2 regions of the Priestia sp. Y58 genome follow, and region 1 is predicted to be linked to the other one. Evidence: a T-box and tRNA genes for the amino acid it is inferred to sense, from the RefSeq annotation. Region 1 holds a T-box; the other holds one or more tRNA genes.
The links. A T-box is a leader RNA that pairs with one kind of tRNA and senses whether it is charged. The one in region 1 lies ahead of thrS (threonine--tRNA ligase), so its partner is inferred to be a tRNA-Thr.
Positions count from the first base shown of each region.

Region 2: it encodes a tRNA-Thr, which carries the amino acid that the T-box ahead of thrS (threonine--tRNA ligase) is inferred to sense. The anticodon was not compared.

Region 1 is NZ_JAKWFL010000003.1:536,873-547,106, forward strand. It holds gene MMB68_RS12765 (valine--pyruvate transaminase) at 1-1,134, shown strand, start outside; gene MMB68_RS12770 (cell wall hydrolase) at 1,324-1,782, shown strand; gene MMB68_RS12775 (sulfatase family protein) at 2,290-4,032, shown strand; T-box leader at 4,424-4,650, shown strand; T-box leader at 4,690-4,918, shown strand; gene thrS (threonine--tRNA ligase) at 4,972-6,189, shown strand; gene MMB68_RS12785 (hypothetical protein) at 6,361-6,567, opposite strand; gene MMB68_RS12790 (amino acid permease) at 6,953-8,353, shown strand; gene MMB68_RS12795 (MFS transporter) at 8,420-9,628, opposite strand; gene MMB68_RS12800 (MarR family winged helix-turn-helix transcriptional regulator) at 9,884-10,234, shown strand, end outside.
Region 2 is NZ_JAKWFL010000001.1:138,858-149,091, forward strand. It holds gene MMB68_RS00840 (ABC transporter permease/substrate-binding protein) at 150-1,673, opposite strand; gene MMB68_RS00845 (ABC transporter ATP-binding protein) at 1,673-2,623, opposite strand; tRNA gene MMB68_RS00850 (tRNA-Thr) at 2,891-2,963, opposite strand; gene MMB68_RS00855 (aromatic ring-hydroxylating oxygenase subunit alpha) at 3,174-4,226, shown strand; gene MMB68_RS00860 (DHA2 family efflux MFS transporter permease subunit) at 4,260-5,783, opposite strand; gene MMB68_RS00865 (TetR/AcrR family transcriptional regulator) at 6,050-6,952, shown strand; gene MMB68_RS00870 (carbohydrate ABC transporter permease) at 7,059-7,880, opposite strand; gene MMB68_RS00875 (carbohydrate ABC transporter permease) at 7,896-8,798, opposite strand; gene MMB68_RS00880 (ABC transporter substrate-binding protein) at 8,822-10,063, opposite strand; gene MMB68_RS00885 (amylo-alpha-1,6-glucosidase) at 10,130-10,234, opposite strand, start outside.

The DNA.
Region 1 (10,234 bases):
GAAGCTTTAAGAGATATTGTGAACGACAAACAATTAAAAAATTTGATTAGCCAATATGGTTCTAGTTATGGTACGCATGAATTAATTGATTGCATAAGAGAATACTTCTTTACGAATTATCGTATTAAACTGGACAGAGAACAAGTCTTGATCACGTCGGGAAGTCAAAATCTCTTTTTTTTAGCTTTAAATTCGTTTTGCGGTACAAGTAAAGAAGGAAGAGTAAAAAAAGCATTAATACCTATGCTGCCAGATTACGCTGGATATAGTGGAGTCACGCTCGAGGAAGGTGTAATAGAAGGAATTCCTCCTATCCTTTCAAAGATTGATCGTCATACGTTTCGTTATGAATTTAACAAACAGGCATTTAAAGATAAAATAGCTCAGGACCCAGACATCGGAGCTATTGTATTATCAAGACCTAATAACCCAAGCGGCAACATCCTTTCCGAAGAAGCCGTACAGTTTATATCCCAAGTTTGCAAGGACTATCACATTCCATTGCTAATTGATTCAGCTTACGCACCGCCTTTTCCTGCTATTAATTTTATTGAAATGGATCCAATCATACAGGATAATATCATTCACTGCATGAGTCTTTCTAAAGCCGGATTGCCTGGAGAGAGAATAGGAATTGCTATAGGAAAAAGTGACTTCATAAAAGTAATGGAAGCATTTCAATCAAATATTTTAATTCACTCTTCTAGGCTAGGTCAGCGAATGGTGGTTAACACCTTAAAGAGCGGGCAGTTAGCCGAAATTTCAGCTAACTATATAAGAACTCATTATAAACAAAAACATGACTATTTAAAAAATCTTTTAACTACACGTATGCCGGATGATATTCCTTGGTATTTGCACAAAGCGGAAGGTTCGTTATTTGGTTGGCTTTGGTTAGAAGGTTTGCCTTTCAGTGATAGCGATCTATACAATAAATTAAAAGCAGAAAACTTGATTGTAGTACCAGGCGGATCATTCTTTCACAGCAGCCAATCTTCTTCTCACAACCGGGAGTGTATTCGTATAAGTCTTACTGCTACAGATGAGGAGTTAAAGAAAGGAATTGATATTCTTTCTTCAGTAGTTAAGGAAATATACAGTTCAAACTTTATATTTCAAACAGAAAAAATATAATTTCTTTAAGGTTTAGAGGTGCAACTCATACGTAATCATAAAGGATTCTTTATAAGCTAAAGATTGTTTAAAGAAGACAATAACATCCAATTTCTTTTGGAATTGGATAATTTTTTGCAATGAAAGACTCCTATATTTCTGCTAGCATATGAACCACGTCAAGAAATAGCAAGGAGGCTTTTTATTTTTATGATAAAGAAACTAGTAATCGCTATAGCGATGCTTATCCCAAGTTTTGGTGCAGGTTACTCAGCATTTGCTGCAGCGCCCGCTCATGAACAGCACGTTCAAGTAAATAAAAATGATAAAGAATTATTAGCCCGTCTCGTATCAGCCGAAGCCAAAGGAGAGCCTTATGCAGGCAAAGTAGCCGTGGCGACAGTTGTATTAAATAGAGTCGACAGCAGCAAATTCCCAGACACTGTAAAAGGCGTTATTTATCAAAAAGGTCAGTATAGTCCGGTCAACAACGGTCAAATTAATAAACCTGCAGACAAAGATTCAAAAAAAGCTGTAGAAGAAGCAATTAACTTCCAAGGTCAAGGAAAAGGTTCATTATTCTTCTTTAATCCTGATAAAACGGGAGATCAATGGCTGCGCCAAAAGCAGGAAACAATTAAAATAGGAAATCATGTATTTGCAAAATAATAAAAAAGCTAATGCCTAGCTACGCGCTGTCATTAGCTTTTTTAGTTATGTACATAAAATACACAGTAGAACAACCTTTAAAATTAGAATTTCATGGTAAAATATAAGAAGTCATTCATAATTAAAAATATGAGGTGATAACGTGAAAGAGAATATGATGTTTGCTTGGATAGCTTCATGGTGAGCTCTTGTCGGTCAGCTCGTTTTTTTTATGGGAGTAGCGCTTTTTACAGGGGATTGGCGCTACATGATGTGAAGTTTTACGATAAGTATAATTGTAGGTATACCTAGTATCATTGGCACCTATAAACGAAATCAGCAGCTAAAAGCATACAAAAAATAAGGAATATCGTATTGAAACGAGCTATGAAAGACTTAGAGAAATCCTCCAAGTCTTTTTTTGTTTGGTTATAAAAAGACATGAACCGTACTCCGTTCTTCTAAAAAAAGTGCTTTTTACATAGTTTATCAATACAGAAAATTTGATAAACACGCGGAGGAGTAAACATGCAGAAACAGCCTAATTTTTTGTTAATTATCGTGGACGAGGAGCGATTTCCACCCTTATATGAAAGTAAAGAACTAAAAAAGTGGAGAAAAAAACATTTAAAAGCACATGAATTTTTAAAACAGCATGGAATGGAGTTTACTCGTCACTACGTCGGTTCTACAGCCTGTTCACCAAGTCGAGCTACATTGTTTACAGGACAATACCCTTCCTTGCACGGAGTTTCGCAAACGCAAGGTATCGCAAAGAAGTCACAAGATCCTGATATGTTTTGGCTGCAGCCTAATACCGTCCCAACGATGGGAGATTATTTTAAGCAGGCTGGGTACCAAACCTTTTATAAAGGAAAATGGCATATTTCTGATGAGAACATCTTAATTCCAGGAACACATAACGTTTTTTCTAGCTATCAGATGCAAACAGGAATACCGGATCCAGAAAAAGAGCGTCTCTATCAACGGGCTAATAAGCTTGAAAAGTTTGGTTTTTCAGAGTGGATTGGTCCAGAGCCGGAAGGGAGAAATCCGCACAATTCTGGTTCATCTGCGGCCATTGGAGTGAGCGGACGAGACGAAATATATGCAGAGGAAATCATAGAGCTTATCCAACGATTAGAATATCAAAAGACTGCGCAGCCTTGGCTCATGGTAGCTTCGTTTGTGAACCCGCATGACATTGCGCTGTTCGGAGCGATTACCAAACACCTTCCTATGTTTCAGTTTTCTATTGACGAGACAACTCCGGACATCGAGCCGCCACCTACCATTAGAGAATCTTTACAAACAAAGCCTAGCGCTCAAAGCAGCTATAAATACATCTACCCAAAAGCGCTGCAGCCGACGCCAAATTCTAGCTTCTACCGGCGCTTATATTATCAGCTTCAAAAAAATGTTGATAAACAAATTTTAAAAGTTCTTCGGACCATCGAACAATCTTCGTTCTATGAAAATACCATTATTATTTTTACGTCTGATCACGGTGATTTGCTTGGGGCTCACGGAGGACTACATCAAAAATGGTACAACATGTATGAAGAATCTATTCATGTGCCGTTTCTCATTCACAACAAGCATTTGTTTCCTAGCTATCAACGTACAGACCTGTTGACTAGTCACGTTGACTTGATCCCGACAATGCTTAGTTTAGCTAATATAGATGCTTCCGCTATTCAAAAGCAACTACAAAAAAGTCATACGGAAGTACATCCATTTGTTGGGCGAGACCTGTCAGGTATACTTCGAGGAGAAACGTGTGCTGAGCAAGAGGAAACAGCGATTTTCTTCATGACGGATGATGACCCGACAAAAGGACTTCACCAAACAAATTTTTTAGGAGAAAGCTACCCGTCAGTTGTTCAGCCTAATCACATTCAAGCGGTCATTGTCGAGTTTTCGTCAGCGGCAGGAAAGGAAGTTTGGAAATACGCTCGCTATCATGATAATCTGCAATTTTGGTCAGCAGCTGACGAAAAAGATGAATTCATTCACGGAGAGCAATATGAAGGTTATCCTGTAAGTTTTACTACCCTTAAAACAACCCGTGTTCCTGATCAAATTGAAATGTACAATTTGACCAAGGATCCGTTAGAAACAGTAAATCTGGCTCACCCGTATTTTTCGACAAATAAAACAAGGGAAATTCAGCGCCAGCTTAATGTTATTCTTAAAGAACAAGTCAGGAAAAAACGGATTTTTCCGCAAAGTGGAAGCATGCATGATGAGCTTCCGTCTAAAGATAGATAAAAAATAGTTTCTACGGATTGAAGTCAAACATTTGGGTAAGCATAAAAAGGTGTATTTAATATTTTAGTATATAAATAAAAAAACCTGATGACGCTTGTGATGTGTTAATTGTTCTGGTTTGGGATAGTATTGGTTTCACTTCGTTAATTCTGCTTAGATAAAACAAATAAGGACTTATAGCATCTTTCTTTTTCGCCTTTATTGTTATGAAAATAAGAATGAAATGTAGTCATTAATAGTATAATAAAAAACTTTTTAAGTCCGTATATTCTTAAGTAACTTTTCAAAAATTTAAGCGTAAAATAATTCTATACCATTAAAAAATAAAAAATTACTTCTTGACTTTTGTTAAATTTATACACTATAATCGCTTTTAACAACTAATAAACAGTATTTGGCAATGAAAAGGACACGAATTAGATGCTGTTTTCTTCGCAGAGAATAGGGTCACTGGCTGAGAGCCCTTAAGAAATCATCTAATTTACCACCTTAGAGCTATTGCAGAGAACGTGCATAACTGAAACTGCAATCGGTAAAACCGTTATCTTTTTTGAGCGTGAAATACGTATAAGTATCTCACGGAATTAGGGTGGTACCACGGCCGCATTCGTCCCTTCACTAGGGATGAGTGCGGCTTTTTATGTAGAAAAAATGAATATACAAGCAATGAAAAGGACATGAATCATTTTTGGATTTTCTTTACAGAGAGTAGGGTCACTGGCTGAGAACCCTTAGAAAACGAAATGAATTTACCACCTTGGAGCTGCGGCGGGGAATGTGTATACACTGAAACCGCAACCGGTAAAACCGTTATCTTTTTAAGCGTAAAATACGTATGGGTATTTTACGGAATTAGGGTGGTACCACGGCCGCATTCGTCCCTTTACTAGGGATGAGTGCGGCTTTTTTGTTGAATAAAAACATATTGGAGGAATGAACATGTCAAAACAAGTGGAAGCAGAAAAGCGAAATCATCAAAAGTTAGGTCAAGAACTGGAGCTGTTTATGTCGATGGAAGAAGCTCCTGGTATGCCGTTTTTCTTACCTAACGGAATGATTATTCGAAATGAGTTAGAAAACTACTGGAAACAAAAGCATTATAAAGCAGGCTATCAAGAAATAAAAACACCCATCATGATGAAACAGGAGCTCTGGGAACAATCAGGACACTGGGAGCACTATCATGAGAATATGTATTTTTCAAATGTTGACAAACAAAACTATGCGATCAAACCGATGAATTGTCCGGGAGCCATTTTATTGTTTAACAGCAAGCGAAGAAGCTACCGAGAACTTCCGATTCGATACGCAGAGCTTGGATTAGTTCATCGTCACGAGCTTTCTGGCTCTTTAAACGGATTGCTAAGAGTCCGTTCATTTACACAGGACGACGCTCATTTATTCGTAGAACTTAGTCAGATTGAAGCTGAGATTAGCCGCATTCTAGCGTTTATCCATGACTTTTACTCACATTTTGGCTTCGATTACAAAGTGGAGCTATCCACACGACCTGAAAAATTCATGGGAGATATTGAAACATGGAACCAAGCAGAAAAGTCGCTTCAATCTGTGTTAAGTGAAAAAGGCTTAGACTATCAGGTAAATGAAGGAGACGGAGCTTTTTATGGGCCGAAAATCGATTTTCATATTTTAGATTCCTTAGGTCGCAGCTGGCAGTGCGGCACAGTTCAGCTTGATTTCCTAATGCCGGAGAAGTTTGACTGTATGTATATTGGAGAAGACAATAAACCGCATCGTCCCGTAATGATTCACCGCGCTATATACGGTTCCGTTGAACGATTTATGGCCATCTTGATTGAACATTACGAAGGTCAATTTCCTCTTTGGTTAGCTCCTGTTCAACTCAAACTATTGCCTATTGCACCGCCGCATATGGAATATGCATATAAAGTGAAACACGAGCTGGAGTTAAAAGGGTATCGTGTTGAAGTAGATGATCGCATTGAAAAAATAGGGCTGAAAATTCGAGAAGCAGAAATGCTGAAAGTTCCTTATATGGCTGTGATAGGAGATAAAGAAGTGGAAAATGAATCGCTTGCTATGCGAAAGCACGGGAAGAAAAATATAGGAACAGTAAGTGTGGAAGAGGCAGCTGTACACTTGAATAAAGAAAAGAATTTAAACAGAGTTTATTGAAGCTATTTACCTTACTAAATAGAAAAATCCGATTTTTTAAGTCGGATAGTGATTCCCTTCATTTTGTCTCACACCAAAATGAAGGGAATATTGAACTAGAAGGGTATAAGATAATATATATCAGCAGTATAACTTTTGCCTTAGACAAACGCCGGTATTTTATAAAAAAATTTATCTTATTCTATTCGAATCGTTTGTACGAGATGAAGCTGAAGCCTCACCTGATGGTTTGTTCATGTTTTGCTGCTCTCGCTTCTTTTTAGAAGGAGAGTAAAAAAGAAATTTAAACATAAAGTATACTCCTAATGCTAGTAAAATACAGCCAATAAGTAAGTTAAACATCTTTCTCCGCCCTTCATACACTTCAGTTTTCATCATTATAACACCCGTTAAGGTAAAACATTCATCATTCTGTAAATAATCCCTATGTCAGGAATTTATATTTGAAGATAGCTAGTAAAAAAGTTATCTAAAAACATATAAAATTATTTTTTAGAATATTATTTTTATTCAAACTTATTATACGTAAGCACAATGATAATCTCTTTATTTAGTTTATAAATCCAAAATAGAGCAATACTAAGAAATCGCTTACAAAAACTCTTGAAATATATATAATGATATTAGTATACTAATAGACAAGTTAGTAATTATTTCTATATAATTACTTCTGTATCTGAAGTGAAAACGCGCAGCCAAATGGGAAAAGACGTCATTTTCAAGTTTTTTAATGGATGAGTGGCAACAGAGAGGAGAGAGTGCAATGGGAAAACTATTTAAAAAGAAGTCAATCGAGCAATTATTAGAACAAAGTCAAAACAAATCTCTAGTCAAAACATTAGGAGCATTCGATTTGACTCTTCTTGGTATTGGAGCCGTAATCGGAACGGGGGTTTTAGTATTAACAGGCTTAGTAGCTGCTAACGATGCGGGGCCAGCCGTTATTTTTTCTTTTATATTGGCTTCTATTGTATGCGGATTTGCAGCGCTGTGCTATGCGGAATTTGCTTCAACTATACCTGTATCTGGTAGCGTTTACACCTATACATACGCAACCATCGGTGAAGTGGTAGCGCACTTAATGGGATGGACGTTGCTTTCCGTCTATTTATTAACGATGTCAGCAGTAGCAAATGGATGGTCTTCTTATTTTAATAACTTTTTAGAAGGCTTTGGTTTTTCGCTGCCAAAAGAATTGATTACGATTCCTGCAAACGGAGGCCTAGTGAACCTTCCTGCTATTTGTATTACACTACTTATTACATGGCTGCTTTCAAGAGGAACAAAAGAAAGTAAAAAAGTGAATAACTTTATGGTGCTTGTTAAATTATTTATTATCCTTCTCTTTATTATTGTAGGGGCTTTTTATGTGAAACCGTCTAATTGGACTCCTTTTATGCCTTATGGAATTGAAGGTGTTGTGACAGGGGGAGCGGCCGTATTTTTTGCTTTTTTAGGTTTTGATGCCTTGTCTACATCAGCAGAAGAAGTAAAGAATCCGCAGCGCAATTTGCCAATTGGAATCATTAGCTCACTCGTGATCTGCACAATTATTTATGTAGCGGTATGCCTTGTTATGACTGGAGTTGTTTCGTACAAAGAACTGAATGTTCCAGAAGCAATGGCTTATGTTCTCCACTCAGTAGGACAAAATGCAGTGGCAGGAGTTATTGCTGCAGGAGCTGTCATTGGAATTATGGCTGTTATTTTCGCCTACATTTATGCAGCAACACGCATTTTATTCTCAATGAGCCGCGACGGCTTGCTGCCAAAAGCATTTGCTAAAACAAATGAGAAAACAGGAGTTCCGACTCTCTCCACTTGGCTAGTAGGAATTATCGGAGCGTTAATTTCAGGATTTATCGATCTAAAAGAACTTGCGAATTTAGCAAATATCGGAGCTCTTTTAACTTTCGGTATGGTGGGCGTCAGCATTATCATCTTACGCAAAACGCACCCAACTTTAAAACGTGGATTTACAATGCCGTTTGTCCCGGTTTTACCAATTTTATCTGTATTATCTTGTTTATTTTTAATGATTAATCTTCCTAAAACAACATGGCTATATTTTAGCATATGGATTGTGCTTGGTATATTTGTGTATATAGGTTATTCTCGTAAACACAGTCGATTAACAAGTAAAGAAATGAAAAAAGCGAGTTAGAAGCAAAAAAGAGCCTTTCATCCAAGAAAGGCTCTTTTTTTTGCTTTTTGTTCAGTTGTTAGACAGTTAGGACGATTGTTCACTATGTTTTTTGCGTGTTTCCACAATAAACAGACAAGTGCTAATAACAAAAGCCGTTCCTACAAAAATGGCGCCAACCCAAGGAAGTGAAGTAAGTCCCATATGGTTAATAATTACGCCTCCGAAAAAGGCGCCAAAAGCATTTCCTAAGTTAGCAAATGAGTGATTCGAAGTAGAAGCTAAAGCAGGTGCTTCCTGTGCTAAGTTCATAATTTTCACTTGAATACCAGGCATTACAGCAAATGCTGCTGCTCCCCAGAAAAACAGCGTGATAATCGCTGCTGTTGGGCTTTTGACAGTAAACGTAAAAATAGTCAGCACAATACAAAGAAAAGCAAAGATACCTACAACCGAAGGCATTAACTTCCAGTCTGCAAGCTTTCCTCCAACAACATTTCCAAGCGTAACGCCGCATCCGTACAATACAAGTATCCACGTAACACTGTGTTCACTTACTCCCGTAACGTCTTCAAGAAGTGGTGTAATGTACGTAAATACAGTAAATAAACTACCGCACCCTATTGCGCTTAAAAGAAGCATCACAAGAAGTTTTGGTTGGCTAAAAGCAGCAAACTGCTGTTTTAGACCCGTTAATTTTTCTTGACCAAGCTTTGGGATAAATAGAATAATACCGATAAATGCAATGATTCCCATAATGGTAATAGCCCCAAACGAAGCTCTCCAACCTAAGTGTTGGCCAATAAATGTTCCTACAGGAACGCCGATGATATTTGCAATGGTTAAACCTGCCATCATCGTTGCGACAGCACTTGCTCGCTTATGCGGTTGTACGAGCCGTGAAGCAATAACAGCGCCTACTCCAAAGAAAGTACCATGACATAATGCCGTAACTAAACGAGCTCCCATCAAAATTCCATAGTTAGGTGCAATAATAGCAATCGCATTTCCGAGAATAAATAAAAGCATGAGTAAACAAAGCAGAAGCTTTTGAGGAAGTCGATGAGTGAAAATGGTTAAAATTGGCGCGCCAATCGCTACTCCTAAAGCATAGCTCGTAATTAGCTGACCAGCAGTCGAAATGCTAACATGAAGGTCTTCTGCAACGTTAGGCAGTATCCCCATAATAACGAATTCCGTCATTCCAATAGCAAAAGCTCCAAGAGTCAACGAGATGAGAGCAATTGGAAAGGAATCTTTCTTACTGACCTGCTCATTAGCATGCATTGTATTCATGTGTGATCACCCTTTCTGTGTATAAAATTTATATCTCCTTGAAAAGAAGTCAATTACTAATAATACTTAAGTGATGGAGCTTTGACAACCAAAAAAGCTGATGTAAGCGGTATCTTTTAGAATTCCGTTTATCTTTATCATATATGAAGACAGTCAGACATAAATTTATTGACAGAATAAAGTTTAGTCCTATAAACTATTTTTAAAGTTGAATAGTTTATACCTATAAACTAAATGAGCAAAGGAGGGAAAGAAGTGACGAAAAGCAAGTTATATCAAGCTGTAGAACTTTTTGAAGAAGTGCTGTTTGTAGGAACAGAAGTCATTCACAGAGAGCTGAGCCATAACCTCTTCGAACATGTCTCAAGGCAGCAGTTTGATTTGTTAAATAGTTTAATGATTAAAGGTCCATCTTCACCTGGCAGTCTTGCTGTCTTGCAAGGTGTTCATAAAAGTGCCATTTCGAATCGAATCAAAAAACTGCTCGAAAAAGGGCTTGTGGAGTGGGACACTAATGAACTAGAGAGCGATAAACGTTCTAAGCTTATTAAGATTACGACTGAAGGAGAAAAGGTAATACATGACGGAAATGCCGCGTGTTTTAGT
Region 2 (10,234 bases), on a different contig from region 1:
AATCACGCCAATCTAAAGACGGACGAATGGAGTAAATAATCGAGTATGAATCAACTGCTAGAACCAACTAAAATAAAAAGATCCGAACGATTCATCATTCGGATCTTTTTTCAACTAACATACTGTTGTCCTAGCTTTTTTCTTCGTTTTTACTCTTTAATTAATCCTTTTTTCACTAAGAATTGATGAGCAACTTCTTCAGCTGTTTTTCCTTTTGCATTTACTTGATAGTTCATTTCACGCATTTCGTCATCACTGATTTTACCGCCCAGTTGATTTAAGATTTTTTTCAGTTCAGGATGCTCTTTTAGCGTATCTTCACGAAGCACAGGCGCTCCTTGATACGGAGGGAAGAACTGCTGATCGTCTTTTAAGACTTTCAAACCAAACTGTTTGATTTCAGGATCTGTTGCGTAAGCATCCAGCATATTAATATCGCCTTTTTCTACAGCGCGATAGCGAAGCTTCGGCTCCATCGTTTTAATATTCGGGAAGGTAAGACCATATTCTTTTTGAATGCCTACATAGCCGTCTTCACGATCTTTAAACTCCAGCGTAAACCCTGCTTTTACTTTATCTGTTGCATTTGCCAAATCTGAAACGGTAGTTAGATTATTTTCTTTTGCAAATTCTTTTGTTACGGTCAATGTGTACGTGTTGTTAAACTTCATTGGATCTAAATAGACAATGCCGAATTTCTTTTGAAATCCTTCTTTTGCCTGCTTGTACACCTCTGTTTCATCTTTGCTGTCCGGCTGTTCCTTTAGATGCGTCACAATGGCTGTACCCGTATATTCAGGGTACAAATCAATTTCCTTGTTACGCAGAGCCTCAAATACAAATACTGTTTTTCCAAGCGACGATCGAAGATTTACTTTCATATCGGTTTGATCTTCAATTAATTCTTTGTACATATTAATTAAAATATCTTGTTCTGCACCAATTTTACCTCCGATAACAAGGTCTGGTTTTGTTGCGCTCATAGCTGCAAACGGAGAAACAAGAATGAGTATTAATACGATGATCATAATAAACGAGCGTTTTTTGGACCCTTTTTTAGCTGAGTGTTCAATCGTTCGCAAAATTCCATCAAAAATAAGCGCTAATAATGCTGCTGGAATGGCTCCTAATAAAATCAAACTATTATCGCTTCGGTCAATACCAAGCAAAATTAAGCTTCCGAGTCCGCCCGCTCCGATAAGAGCCACGATTGTCGCTGTACCAATAATGAGTACCATCGCTGTGCGAATCCCGGCCATAATGACAGGAAGCGCTAGAGGAAGTTCTACTTTAATTAATCGTCTCCACGAGTTCATCCCCATGGCTTTGGATGCTTCAATTAAAGATGGGTCCACTTCTTTAATTCCGGTATATGTATTTCGTACAATAGGAAGAAGCGAATATAAAAACAGTGCAATAACCGCGGGAAAGGTTCCAATTCCGACAAGAGGAATCAGTAATCCTAATAAAGCGAGTGAAGGAATGGTTTGCAGTACGGCTGTTACGCCAATGATCGGTTCAGCAATGCGGTCATGTCTCGTTAAGTACAGTCCGAGCGGCACTGAAATTAATACGGCGATAACAAGGGCCAGTACTGAAATTTGAATGTGTTCAAGAAGAGCTTGAAACAGTGCGTCTCCTCGTTGATCTAGTAATGTGCTTAGTGCATTCATTACAGCGTTCCTCCTTCTTTCGTCTTATCAGAAAGAAACGCTAATAGAGTTTTGCGCGTTACAACGCCAATGCGTTTGCTCCCTTTTTTCACGGCTATTGCTTCATGGTCGTAAAGGGCGTCCATTGCCTGCTGAACAGTAGCGGTTGAAGCTAGCTCTTCAGTAGGTTCTACGTCTGGCTGTTCACTTTCTTTGAGAAACATATCCAATGTCTCAAATAAAGCATTTCCTTGATTTCCAATAAACGTTTTTACAAATTCATTCTTAGGCTTTTGAATGAATTCCTCCGGGGTTCCAACTTGAACAATTTCCCCGTCTTTCATTAGGCAGATACGATCTCCAAGCGTCATCGCTTCGCTCATATCGTGCGTAACAAACACAAATGTTTTTTTGATTTTTTCTTTTAAGCTAATAACATCTTGCTGAAGCTGTTCGCGGCTTAACGGATCGAGGGCACTAAAGGGTTCGTCCATTAAAATAACGGGGGGATCAGCTGCGAGGGCACGTGCTACACCTACACGTTGCTGCTGGCCACCTGAGAGCTCAGACGGCTTTCGATTTCGATACTGCTTTGGGTCTAGTCCTACCAAGGTAAGCAGTTCATCAATGCGCGTTTTGATTTTGTTTTTCTTCCAATGCTTCATCTCGGGTACAATAGCTATATTTTCAGCGATGGTCATATGAGGAAAAAGAGCAATCTGCTGCAAGACATAACCAATGTTCCAGCGTAGCTCATGTATGTTGTGGTCCGATACGAGCTTATCTTTTATGTATAGTTCTCCTTCGGTAATATCATGAAGACGGTTAATCATTTTTAAGGTGGTTGTTTTCCCACACCCACTCGGACCAATTAAAACGAAAAACTCTCCTTCGTTAATTTCTAGATTAATATTTTTCACGGCGGTCGTACCGTCTGGATATTGCTTTGACACATTCTTAAACGTAATCAAATTACCGTTCACACTCCCTGTTGAAATTTAACCCCCCCAGTTTCGTGTACCCAATACTTAGAGGCAATAAACATTCTTTTAAGATTATTTCTGAATATGATTCATAAGACATAGTGAAAAAGATACACATGTTTTCTCACAGCGTCCTAATAAGGCTATCAAACTGTTAAAATTTTCACAAGGCGGGGAAGAATAATTCGGAGAAGAATTTTAAAGCCAACACAGATAAAAAAACCTTCTTTCAACAAGAAAGAAGGTTTTTTAGTATGCTAGCGACAGGGATCGAACCTGCGACCTCTTGCTTACCATGCAAGTGCTCTACCTACTGAGCTACACCAGCGTCTTGGAAAATTATATCACGTTTAAATTCATTTAGGAAGCGCTTTTTTAAATTTTTTTATTAGTATATTCTCTAATTTGCGTCTTCTGAAATTCGCACTTTCTACAAAGTTCCATATTTTATGTTAGAACTCCTTACATAAATTGTGTGAATTTTCTTTTTTTATATTACCCTTAGTAAAAGAGCTTACAAAAGAAGGGAAGAAAATAGATGGAACAACAACCAACCATGACCAAATCAAAAACGGCAACTCCCTACCCAAGAGACTGCACGTTCAGCCTGGAAGATTGGACGACGCTCGCTAAGTATTGGTACCCCGTCGCACGCTGCAGTGATGTAACAGAGAAACCAACGTCCGTAAAACTGCTAGATGTAAATCTAGTTCTATACCGTACCACACACAAAGTAGTAGCGGCTCGTGATTTATGCGTTCACCGAGGCACCCCCCTTAGCATGGGCTGGGTGGAAGATGATGAAATTGTCTGTCCTTACCACGGCTTCCGCTATGCAACGGACGGCGCATGCACATCGATTCCAGCTCACCCTGATGCCAACATTTCTCCCCGCCTGTGTATGGCCGTCTATCCAGTTATTGAACGATTTGGATTAGTGTGGACTTCCCTGACAGGAGAACAAGATAACCTGCCTTACTTCGATGCGTGGGAGGACCCTGATTTTCAGCAAATTGTTTGTCCGAGCTTTGATATCATGGGTTCGGCCGGTCGTCAAATGGAAGGCTTTTTAGACGTAGCTCATTTTGCTTGGGTTCACACGGACACATTTGGTGATCGAAACAACGCCTTTGTGCCTAAATATAAAGTAAGCGATACAGAGTATGGGCTTCATGTAGAATATACGAGCACCATGAGCAATTATTCCAAAGAACAGCAGCATTTAAATCCACCTGATTTTAAATGGCTTCGCGTCTTTGATGTTTATCCGCCGTTTGCAGCTACGCTAAAAGTATACTTCCCAGAAGGCGCAGAGCTGTGGATTATGAATGCAGTCTCTCCTATTTCAGCCCGCGAAACACGTTTATTCGCACCAATTGCTCGAAACTTTGACAAAGATTCTCCCGTTGAAGGTGTGTATGACTTTAACCTTCGCGTCTTTGACGAAGACCGTGAAATGGTTGAAAACCAAAAACCTGAAGACTTGCCTTTAGACCTGCAGATGGAAGCGCATATTATGGCTGATCAAACGTCCATCGGCTACCGGAAATTATTAAAGAAAATGGGCTTAAGCTTTAGATATACAAGCTAAAAAAATCCCCGCTGTCTCAGCGGGGATTTTTTTTCATTTAGCAAATTGCTCGCGTCCTGCTTTTTCCTTTATCACTTCATCTTCACTTGCCGGCGTTGCGCGTTTCATAAACAATGAAAGAATTAAGGCAACTACCACTAGTACTACTGAGACAGCAAACGCATCGTTAATCCCTTGTACCATTGCCTGCATCCCAATCTGTTCTTTCATTTGAGCTGCTCCGGCTGCGGTTGCATTCGCTGCTCCTGCTCCGCTCATTGCATCTTGAGCGAGCTCTTTTGCATGCGTAGCTGTACGGTTTGACATCACCGTTACTAATAGAGCCGAACCAATAGCTCCTGATACTTGTTGAAGCGTATTGTTCATGGCAGTACCATGCGGATTAAAGCGCTGCGGCAGCTGATTTAATCCGTTTGTCATAACCGGCATCATCACCATGGACATTCCGAACATGCGAAGCGTGTAAAGCGTAATGAGCGTTGTATACGTCGTATCAAGCTCTAAGTTACTGAAGAAATACGTCGTAACGGCTGTAATCGTCAGACCCGTTACAGCCAGTGCACGCGCTCCGAATTTATCAAATAATTTTCCGGTAATCGGTGACATCACACCCATTAATAGCGCACCTGGAAGCATTAGTAATCCTGAATGAAGCGGAGAAATGCCTCGTACCGTTTGAACATAAATTGGCATTAGCAGCATGGCTGAGAATAATGCCATTGTGATCACCATTGAAATCGTTGATGATAAAGCAAACATTGGATATTTAAAAATGCGAAATTCAAGCATAGGTGTTTTCAGCTTGAACTGACGCGTAATAAATAAAATCAGAGACACAGCTCCTACGATAATGGTGCCGTATACTTCCACAGAATCCCAGCCTTTATCCCCTGCTGAGCTAAATCCGTATAGAAGTCCTCCAAATCCAATTGTAGATAACACAAGTGATAGGAAATCCAAATTGATTTCCACTTTTTCTTTTTTGTCTTTTAATAGGAAGAAAGCGCCTATTAACACAATTGCTGCAATTGGCGTAACAAGGTGGAACAGCATTCTCCACTCATAGTGTTCAATTAGCCACCCTGATAAGGTAGGACCAATTGCCGGAGCAAAAATCATAACTAAACCGAAAATCCCCATCGCAGCTCCGCGTTTTTCTAATGGAAAACTTGTGAGCAATACGTTCATTAAAAGCGGCATCATAATGGCTGCGCCTGATGCTTGAATAATACGAGCGGTTAACAAGACCGAAAAGACGGACGAAGCACCGGCAAGTATTGTTCCTGCTGTAAATAAAGTCATCGCCGTTAAAAATAAGCCTCTCACAGAATAGCGCTGAATTAAAAAAGCGGTAGTTGGAATCATAATACCATTCACTAACATATAACCAGTAGAAAGCCACTGGACGGTTGACGTTGTCACATCTAAGTCTTTCATAATAGACGGAAGCGCAACATTTAATAACGTTTCATTCAACAATGAGATAAAAGCGCCTATTAACAAAATAGCAATTATGCCATAAGGCGGCTTTTCCATTTGATTTATCGATTGACTCATTATTGTACCCCCTTATACTTTAAGTTCATTTTTTTAGACACATGTTCTACATAGAGTATATTATACTGTGAGTTCAATTTATGCAAGTGAAAAATCCTGCGTTAATTTTCTTTATTTACTGAGCTTTTTTTAACGGTACAGTCCTTTTATATCAATACATATACGCAATATCATAATTCGCTTCAAAAAGAACATTTGTGTAAACGCTTTAAATCATGTATCATAAAGTTGGACCATGAGTCTAATTTTATATTTAGGTGATAATAATGAATAACCGAAAACAGCAAGTTGTAAAAAATGCACACCATCTCTTCGTTGAAAAAGGATTTCAAGCTACTTCTATTCAAGACATCATTGATTATAGCGGCATTTCAAAAGGAACATTCTACAACTATTTTTCTTCAAAAAATGAATTATTAATCGCTGTTTTCACATGGCTTCATACGACCATTGAACAAGAGCGGAATCAGCTGCTGGTTGGTAAAAGTCTGAACGATGTAGATATATTTGTTAAACAAATTGATGCACAGATGAAAAACCATCACAAACATAAATTTTTTACATTACTTGAAGAAGTATTTGTTTCCAATGACCCTGATTTAAAAGCATACATAAAAAAAACCCAGTTTATTGAAGTAAACTGGTTCTACAAACGGTTCATTGATTTATTTGGAGAAGAAAAAAAACCGTACCTGCTAGATTGCGCAATTATGTTTCTTGGCATGCTTCATCGCAACTTTCACTATAATTTTATGGTTAACGGCACAAGTACCGATCCGCATGAAATTATAAGCTACAGTGTCAAGCGCCTGCTTCCTCTTGTAGACGAAGTAGCAAATTCAGGAGACATTTTGCTCAATCCGCAAACGATTAAAGAATGGCTTCCATCTTGCCCGAATACTAAAAATCAAATAGAACAGGACATTTCTGCAGCACTTATCGATTTAAAAAAACAAGTTCACAAACAATTTACGGATGAATTTGAACGTCAAAAATGCACAGAGCTTATTAGTTTTATTGAAGAAGAGCTGTTTAAACAATCAAATCCCCGCAAATTTGTTGTTGATAGTGCTCTTCATTCGTTACAGCAGATGTCTGTCAACAAAAGTAAGACAAGGCTAGAGGATTTACAGACGATGATTGATCAGTATGTGAGTGAACTTCATTAAAAACATATGAAATTCACGTTCATCATAATAACCAAAAACGAACGATTAATTAAATTAATCGTTCGTTTATAATTCTAACTAAAATATTTTTATCCCAGCCTCTTTTTTATTTTCCTCCAGTAAACGAGATTCCTTTAATAAAATATTTATTAAAAAACGCATAAATGAGTAAAATGGGAAGTGTAAAAACCATGGAAGCTGCCATAATATAGTTCCAATAACTGATATACTGACCTTTGAATGTGTTGAGACCTAAAGTTAATGTAAACATATTTTCATCAGACATCACAATTAAAGGCTTCATAAAATCATTCCAAAATCCCATAAATACAAAAATCGTTTGTGCTGCTAGGGCAGGTTTTGCAAGTGGAAGGACTATTTTAAAGAATGTTCCAAACTTTGATAACCCATCCAACTCCGCTGCTTCTTCAAGCTCTTTTGGGAAATTAATAAAAAATTGACGCATCATAAATATAAATGTCGCATTCACCATTCCGGGTACAATCATTCCCTGATAGGTATTTAACCAGCCTAACTCTTTCAAAATTAAAAAATTAGGGATCATGGTTACTTGTCCAGGAATCATAAGAACAGCTAAAATAATAATAAACAAACTTTTCTTTCCCGGGAAACTGAGGCGTGCAAGGGCATAACCAGCCATTGAGTTAAATAGCAAATTCAGAGCTGTTCCTACAACAGCAATAAATAAGCTATTAAACATCCAGCGAGGGAACAACTTTTGTTCCACAAAAATTTGTTTATAGTTGTCTAGCGTAAAGTGTTTCGGAATAAAGTTCACCGTACCTGACACAATTTCTTCAAGCGTTTTGAAAGAAGCTGACAGCGCCCAAATAAATGGGATCAGCGTAATCAGCGCATATATGCTTAAAATCGTATATAAAATGAGGACTCCCGTTTTCTTCTTCACTTTTTTCTTCCCCCCTTAGTACATACTTTCTTCTTTTGAAAACTTTCGCTGAATAACCGTTGCCACCAAAATCACGAGCGCCAGCATAAAGGCTAGTGCTGCAGCATACCCCATGGTACCTAAATTTTTAAATGCATATTGATAAATAAGAAGAACAACAGTCAGAGTGGAGTTATTAGGACCTCCTGAGCCTCCTGAGAAAATAAATGATTGATCAAATAACTGAAACGTACCAATTAGTCCCATGATCACTACGAACGATGTAACCGGCCTCAGATTTGGAACTGTAATATGCCAAAATCGTTGAAACACATTAGCACCATCTAACTGAGCTGCTTCATACAGCGAATCGGGTACGTCCTGCAAAGCTGCCAAATAAATAACCATAAAAAATGGCGCTGTTGCCCAGATGTTCATAATCATAATGGCAATTAAAGCAACTTGCGGATCTCCAAGCCAATTGTAAGTTGGAAGACCAACAAACTTTAGAAACTCGTTCACAATCCCATTCTGATTGTACATCCACATAAAAATAAGCGTTAATACAGCCGATGATGTAAGCGTAGGTAAAAAATAAATAATACGAAAAACTTTTTCTGCTTTTAGCCCTGCATTTAATGTGGCAGCCAGTATAAGTGCCAATGCGGTTTGTACCGGTACAACAATTACTACATACTTCACCGTATTCCAAAGAGCAATTTTAGCTTTGTCATCTTCAAGGACCTTCATGTAGTTCTCAAGCCCTCGAAAATGGAACTCAGTCCCCCCCAACAACTGAACTTTATGTAAGGATAAAAATATGGCGTAAAAAATAGGTGCAATAACAAATAACAAAAGCACAAACAGTGTAGGTGACATAAAAGCATATCCTTGCCCAACATCACGAGGTTTGTACGTTCGTATTTTTCTGTTTTTCATTTCCTCCACTCCCCCGCCTAGTCTTATTGATAAATACTAATCTCTTGGTTTGCCTGCTTTTGTGCTTTTTTCAAAGCTGTTTCTAAATCACTTTGTCCTAAAAAGGCGCTTAAAAACTGGTTATTAAAGTTATTCATGATAATAGGTAAATACGGGCCGTCTTGCCAGACAGTAGCATAAGCAGCTCCTTTTACTAATGGACCTCGTTTTTGGTCTTCAGCAAAACCAAGTTTATCCGCTACGGATTTTCTTGTTGGTAATGCGTAGCCCTTGCTTGTCCAAGTTTCCATTCCTTCTTTTCCTGTTAAGTACTGAATGAGCTCCCAAGATGCTTTTTTCTTTTTTGAATCAGCATTCATTACATACGCGACCGTAAATGCCATTGTATTTTTATGACCGTTTATTGTCGGAACTTCCGCTGTACCGTAATCAAGTTTTGGGAAGGACTCTTGTAAAAACGGAATCATCCAATTCCCTTCAATTACCATAGCTACTTTTTGTTGTGCAAACATGTCCGTACCTGAACTTGCACCTACATCAGAGGGTTGTACAGACGTTTTATCTTTTAAATGCTGGTCGATGAGCGGCTGAAGAGCGTCCACCACTTCTTTCGTAGCAAAGTTTGCCTTATTGTTCTTTACCACGTCTCCTCCGTTTGCCTGCGCCATATAAAAGACACGCGCTAATTCCGGCGTGACCCCAAATGCTTGAATCCCTTTCTTTTTGAATACCTTTGAAACTGCTTCAAACTCATCCCATGTTTTTGGTACTTCTACTCCTGCTTCTTTAAACAGCTTTTTGTTGTAAAATAAGCCTAACGTGGAGTAATCTTTCGGAAAACCATACGTTTCTCCATCTTTTTGAAACGCTTTCAATAATGGTTTCTCAAAATCTTGAACATCAAAATCGGACTTTACATAAGAATTCAAAGGTTCTAAAACCCCTGTATTGATAAGGCCAGGCGCTTCAAGTGCATCAAGGTAAAAAACATCTGGACCGTTTCCCCCGATTAAACGTGTTTTTAAAATATCCATGTATTGATCAGTGATTACTTCATGCTTCACATGAATGGAAGGATGAAGATTTTCAAAGTCTTGAATAGTTTGATTAAGCAGCTTCGTTTCTGTTGGGTTGCCTCCCCAGCCGGCCAACACAATTTCGACTCGATCATTTTCCCCAGAAACTTCTTGTACGTTTGAACATCCAGTTAAAACTGCTCCGGTCACTGCCAGCAGCAGACATAAAGCAAGTATCCACTTCTTCATCGGTTGTCTCCTTTCATTTCATTGACCTGCGGCTTATTAAGTGACGCTTAATAAGCCGCCGTCGAATTAACCTACATGAGCTCTTACTTTACATTGAGATAGAAGCTCGTATTTTGTCGTATTTTCCTTCACGTAAATAATAGTTTCGCTTCCTTCTTTTTTAACCGTTAA